2 regions of the uncultured Virgibacillus sp. genome follow, and region 2 is predicted to be linked to the other one. Evidence: riboswitches for the same ligand, from Rfam matches in the RefSeq annotation. Region 2 holds a riboswitch; the other holds the start of a gene.
The links. A riboswitch is a leader RNA that binds a small molecule or an ion and turns the genes downstream of it on or off. The one in region 2 is predicted to bind FMN.
Positions count from the first base shown of each region.

Region 1: another riboswitch for FMN. It lies ahead of ribE (riboflavin synthase); the one in region 2 lies ahead of Q1A47_RS01115 (ECF transporter S component).

Region 1 is NZ_CANMAB010000099.1:9,330-12,753, reverse strand. Features, by position in the region: gene ribE (6,7-dimethyl-8-ribityllumazine synthase) at 1-408, opposite strand, end outside; partial or broken gene ribB (3,4-dihydroxy-2-butanone-4-phosphate synthase) at 437-1,024, opposite strand; gene ribE (riboflavin synthase) at 1,037-1,681, opposite strand; FMN riboswitch at 2,100-2,247, opposite strand; gene Q1A47_RS16970 (globin-coupled sensor protein) at 2,919-3,424, opposite strand, start outside.
Region 2 is NZ_CANMAB010000002.1:96,722-100,145, forward strand. Features, by position in the region: gene Q1A47_RS01105 (S8 family peptidase) at 1-374, shown strand, start outside; partial or broken gene Q1A47_RS01110 (transposase) at 574-819, shown strand; FMN riboswitch at 951-1,099, shown strand; gene Q1A47_RS01115 (ECF transporter S component) at 1,262-1,849, shown strand; gene Q1A47_RS01120 (hotdog fold thioesterase) at 2,231-2,620, opposite strand; gene Q1A47_RS01125 (1,4-dihydroxy-2-naphthoate polyprenyltransferase) at 2,638-3,424, opposite strand, start outside.

The DNA.
Region 1 (3,424 bases), on a different contig from region 2:
TTTATTACCTGCTTTTGTACCAGCACGTTCAATTGCCTGCTCAATGGACTCCGTTGTTAAGACACCAAAAATAACTGGCTTCTCGGATTGTAAGGATGCTTGAGATATCCCCTTTGCTGCTTCATTACAAACATAATCAAAATGAGGTGTCGAGCCTCGAATAACTGTTCCTAAAGTAATAATGGCATCATAGTCTGCTTTCAGAGCCATTTTCTTAGCAATTAATGGAAGCTCGTATGCTCCAGGAACCCAAACAATCGTAATATTTTCCTTTGCTACACCATGTCTAATTAAGGCATCCTCAGCCCCCTCGAGAAGTTTACTAGTAATAAAGTCATTAAACCTACTTACAACAATACCGATTCTTAAATCGGTTCCTACAAGATTACCTTCCAATATATGTCCCATTTTGCTTACACTCCTCTTCTATCATTAATCGATAATTGATTAAATCTTCAATAGAAATCATACATAAGTTAAACTTGGCAGCCATTCTTTCTAAATCTGGCACTCTCGCCATCATGCCGTTTTCTTTAATTATTTCACAGATAACTCCTGATGGGGCTGCTCCACAAAGTTTTGCTAAATCCACGGAAGCTTCTGTATGTCCAGGACGTGTTAAAACACCTCCACCCTTAGCAATTAAAGGAAATACGTGACCTGGCTGTTTAAAATCCTCTTTCATTGCAAATTTATTAACTAAGGCACGAATTGTCGTTGAGCGTTCATGTGCGCTTATCCCAGTAGTTGTATCCTTATAATCTACACTGACTGTAAAGGCTGTTGATAGCGGATCGTTATTGTTTGATGTCATTAAAGAAAGTCCAACTCGCTCTGCTACTTCTGACTCAATCGATGTACAAACCAGGCCTTTACCGTGGGTGATCATAAAGTTTATCGTATCAGGAGTGATCAGTTCAGATAGTGCTACTAAATCTCCTTCATTTTCTCTCTGTTCATCATCCACAACGATGATAGGTCTCCCTGTCTTTAATTGATCGATAGCCTCTTCAATTGTGTTCATTTATGGCACCTCCTAGATAATACCTTTTTGTTTAAGAAAATTATGATCAAGCTTCCTTGAATCAGTAGAATGGGAAAGCAATTGCTCTACATGTTTCACGAGCATATCACACTCTATATTCACCAAGCTCCCCTTGCCTTTATCTCCTAAAATAGTCACGGAAGCTGTATGAGGAATTAATGATATCGTAAAGACATTCCCACGAACTTGAAATAGTGTTAAGCTTACACCATCGACTGCAATCGAACCCTTTTTTAGTAAATATCTTTCTAGTTCCTTATCCACTTCAATGTCATAATAAATGGCATTCTCCTTTTGATATTTCTGAATAATCGTTCCAGTACCGTCAACATGGCCAGAAACAAAATGTCCACCAAATCGACTGTTAACTCCCATCGCCCTCTCTAGGTTCACTTCAGACCCTTTCGTCAGTTCCTTTAGAGAGGTAGCTTTCATTGTCTCTGGCATCACCTCAGCAGAGAAGCCAATATCATCAAATGCAGCAACTGTTAGACAAGTCCCATTAACAGCAACACTATCACCAACGTGCATATCCATGATCACCTTTTTGGCAGTAATTGTTAAAAAGATTGCCTGTTTAGATGGTTGCTTTATGGAGCGAATGACACCTTTCTCTTCAATAATTCCAGTAAACATAAATTTCACTCCTTTTTCCTAAAATTGAAGCGTACTAGATCGAACTTATACTGGTTTTATCTTTCCAACCAGTAGAACAAAAGCGCAAGCGCACGATTAGAAACGTAGCGACTAGAGCCAGTCAACGGAGATAAAGGAATCACGTTGTGCTTGCGAACCGATGATGACTTATCGCAGGGCGATTCGTGAAGTCGCATCGTTTCTTGGCGCTGGAGCTGGACGCGGTTCAACACGCCCAAATTTATCCATATGGACAAATTTACTAGACTACGAAAAAAGCCTCTGAATTTCGCTTCAGAGGCTTTGAGGACAGAATTTCGTCACCACATGTATACGTAAATAAGCCATTGAAAATATGAATGGCAAAAAAACGTTGGCAAATAGCATACGTATCCTATTTGCTAACATGCTGCGTCAAAAATTCCTTCTCCCATCCAGACTTTAACTGTCGGCTCTGGAGTCACACCAGATCCACCGTTTGGCATTATGCCGCACGGGTCACGGACTAAGAAGTAAATAACTTCATCACCGCCGATTGGGAATTTCACCCGACCCCGAAGGAAATAACTACTATATTATATTTTCCTTATTACGGTAGTAACTTTTTATTATTATAGGGGCATTTATTGGTTCCTATAAACCACCGCCAAGTTCCTACCAAAATCCTTCCACTTTCCTTAAGGATTATTGCTTAAATATTATCAATACTTATATAAAAATGCAAGGAGATATTTTTCTCCCCCATCATCTTTATAGCTTCCTAAAGTTGTGTAAGCATTCATTTAACTATAGATATTCGTACTTCTGTAATCAAATCAAGTGAAGCTTCCATCTGTTTTTAAAACATATACGTACAAAGGCTTCATTCGCCACATCCTGTGGCAACGCCTTTGTGACCTACTTCCATTTAGGCCCGAACCAATCGGACATTTACTGGCAGTTGATCCACACTTATCCATATTGGTTTCACTTGATTGCTTGAAGTGGGGACTTACTGCCAGTTATATGCGGGATAAAGTGAAACTTCCATCCGTGGGGGGTTTGTTATCCTCACGGATGGTTAGGTGAACCAATCGGACATTTACTGGCAGTTGATCCACACTTATCCATATTGGTTTCACTTGATTGCTTGAAGTGGGGACTTACTGCCAGTTATATGCGGGATAAAAAATAAATATATGGTTATATAATAAATGGGTCACACCATAAAATAGTAATTATTACAGTACCTTCCTTGCTATTGCATTTCACTAGTAATCATCGTAAGATTATCTGCTGAAGAAGCCACTTCGTCCATTGCTTTACCTAATTCATCCAATACGTTCACAAATGAAATAAACTCTTTTTCAATCTTATTATTTTGAATCCTGGTTTTTTTCATCGTATTAACAATCTCTGCAAAATGCGTTTCCGATTCTTTAAACGTATCGTTTCCATTTTCGATTTCTTCGCTAATTTTATATAATGATCCAGTTAATTTTTCTACTTGTTGATCTGTATTCGAGATAAGGGTTGACACATTTGTGACTGATCTTTTTGTTTCATCTGCAAGTTTCCGAACTTCTTCTGCCACGACTGCAAATCCACGACCGTGCTCACCAGCTCGTGCAGCCTCAATTGAAGCATTAAGAGAAAGCAGGCTTGTTTGATCAGCGATCCCCGTTACAATATCAATAATTCCTTGCATTTTTTTTGATATATCTGCTAAAGCCTTCACCTCACTAGCAAGCTTATGTATAGAAT
Region 2 (3,424 bases):
CTCATGATTTAGCAGGCAATACGTCCACTGAATCTGTTACTATTGATGTAGATTTCACTGCACCAGAAATTGAGAATCTGACTCCTGAGGAAGATGTTACACTTGAAGCAGGTGAGACGGTGAAATTTGAATTTGATAGTGAACCCGGGCTTAGAGCGACGTACTTTATTCATATGCCATTGACCAATACGGTTATGAACGCTACGGAGCTTCCAATGATGGAAACATCAGATGGACATTATGTAGGTTATTGGACTGCAACTAGCAATGTTGTTGCTGAAGGGGCAGTAATAGAAGTAAAGGTCGAAGATGACTATGGCAATGAAACTCGTGAGCAAGCTGAAGGTAAATTATTCATCAATGTCGAAGAATAAGCATCCTTCATAATTTCTTAGCATGTATAAATCACTTCGCTCCATTATTACTGGGGCGGAGTGATTTTTTTGTAGTCTAGGAAATTTTAACGTACTTCCGAAAGAAGTCTCCAACTTCAAGCGTGTGAAGGGCGTAGCCCAACGGTAAGGGGGAGATGAATTTCGGTTGGGTGACAGCCCAAAGGCTTTTTTTCCTTTTTTGTTCAAAGCACAACCCAACAGTGAATGATCGAAATTCATCAATGCCTATAAAAGTGCCAGTTCAAGACTTAGCAAGATGGATTTTCTTCATGTCCGTAAAAAGTTATGGAAAGAAATGTTTTGGTCAAGAAGTTTTTGTTTGTTGACGACTGGCGGTTCGCCTATTGAAATAGTATTTTCACCGTTGATTCGCTCCAGTTGCTACGTTTCTAATCGGATGCTTGCGCTTTTGTTCATTCTATAGTTTAGCTGATTATTGCTTTTCCGCTAAAGTCTATACTTAATTTGATTGAAAACTTATCGATTGAGTAGGTAAACATAGATATTGCAATACGAATAAAGATAGGTTAAAATAACGGTACAACATAATATCGATTCCATCTTCGGGGCAGGGTGAAATTCCCGACCGACGGTAAGAAGCAGTTAATTGCTTTAAGTCCGTGACCCACAGCAGGCATTTTGCTGTGGCTGATCTGGTGCAAGTCCAGAACCGACAGTTACAGTCTGGATGGGAGAAGATGTCGAGCCAAGAAAAGGTGCGTTAGTTCGCACTGCTTTTTCCTAATGAATTTATGGTACCCTAAAGCCCCGGTTAGGCCGCGCTTTAGGGTTTTTCATTTGCTAACTGTTAGGCTCATATCCTTCATCACGAGATAGGAATCGATAATTGATGAAGGAGGAAAACGATGAAACGTAACATGCAATCATCAAAGCTATTAAAACTTATTATTTTATCACTTTTAGGTACCATATCTTTGCTCTTATTTTTCCTGAATTTCCCATTGCCTTTGTTGCCAGGCTATTTAAAAGTAGATTTCAGTGATGTCCCGGCATTAATGGCTTCCCTTATTTTTTCACCATTAGCTGGGGTTATTGTTGTAGCGATAAAGAATATTCTTTATTTAGCTATAAGTGGTGGTACAGATCCGGTAGGAGTTATTGCAAATTTTATGGCCGGGATTATGTTCGTCATTCCAGTATCCCTCTTATATCATAAATATAAAGGAGTCAAAAGTGTTGTTTCTGGACTAGTAACGGGAACGATCATAATGGCTCTGGGAATGAGTTTGTTAAATTATTTCATCATTCTACCTGCTTACAGCTGGTTTATGGGCTGGGAGGATATGTCAAATTCCGTTAAATGGTTCTCCGTTTACGCATATGTTCTTCCATTTAATGTAATAAAGGGTATCATCGTTGGAGCGTTATTTATCCCGTTATTTATTAAATTAAAAAGCTGGATTGAACAAAAACAAGTCCATATTGCTTCATAGAAAAAAGGGCGATTATGTAACGCCGTAGGAGTATAGAAAAACGCTCGTTTTTCTATACTCCTTTTGGTGTGCCAGGCATGTGCGCACGCTCTAGGGTTAAAGTCCCGAACGGTGAAGGTCGTCGTAGGCGTTAGCTGAAAGCAAGGGTATTCAAAGGAAGGCTTCGGAAGCGTTCCATCGTACTAGTAGAAACATTCTTTTTCAAGGAGTCTACGTAATTTGGCTGTGCTCGTATGCACATTTATTTTTATCGTTCGGGCTTTGGATTAACAATTTTAGCTTCGTACACCAACTTCAAAAGGGAGAATACACCATCGATTCTAGGCGAAATAGCAATAGCTTAAAGTTGCTTATCGATACTTGCGCAAAGGAAAATTTTCTTTATTGCTTTTTTTGTCTTTTTGAAACAATACCGATTGTGCATCTAGAAATGCATATGAGTGAGCCTTGCTCATCAGTAATCTTAATATCCCAAACCATTGTTGATTTTCCTGCATGAAGAGGGATGGCAGTAGCTGTTACTATACCGGTTCGCTTACTTTTGATATGATTCGCATTAATTTCAATGCCGAAAATAGATTCTTGCTCCATATCTGCGTGTAATGTAGCCCCAATGCTAGCAGCGGTCTCAGCAAGTGCAGCACTAGCACCACCATGTAAGTATCCAGCTGGCTGATGTGTACGTTCATCAACCGGCATCGTGACTACTACTTTATTCTTCGTCAATGTCTCAATTTCCATTCCTAATGTTTTCAGTAACGTATGGTCCATAGTATAATATCCCCTTATTAAATGTACATACTAATAACTAAAGATATCCCAAGTAAAATTCCGTAAATGGAGTTTGTTTTACCAGTTGCTGCCATTGCTGGCATCATTTCAATTGGCTCTGTCTTGCCTTTAAATTTGTTAATGACATCAACTGCTTTAATAATTCCAATAAATGTAATGAAAGACCATAGTGGGAAAATGTCTGCTATAATAAGCGTCGCAGTCGTTATGAAGGCTACAATGAACATCAATGCTAGAAAGCGGACTGCATTTTTTCTTCCCAAAAGTATAGCTAGTGTTTTCCGACCATTTTCTTTATCATTATCTAGATCACGAATATTATTAGATAGCATGATTGCGCCAATAAACAATGCTATTGGAATGGAAGCAATTAGTACCTCACCAGTGATCGTGTTTGTTTGGATAAAGTAACTAATTCCAATAATGACCGTACCCATTAGGAAACCGGAGAATAACTCACCAAGTGGTGTATAAGCTATGGGTAGAGGACCACCTGTATATAAATAACCAAATACCATACATATTAAACCGATAGCAGCTATCCACCAACTAGATTGAATACTTATATAGATACCAATTAAGATGGCAATTCCAAAAAAAGCAAGTGCTAAGCGGAGGACAGTTTTTGGCTTTATTCCATCACGAACAATGGTGCCCCCGATACCAACAGAATCCTCGGTATCTAGTCCTTTAGCATAATCATAATATTCGTTGAACATATTCGTTGCCGCCTGAATTAGCATGGAGGCAATTAACATTGCGATAAATAATAATATGTTAACA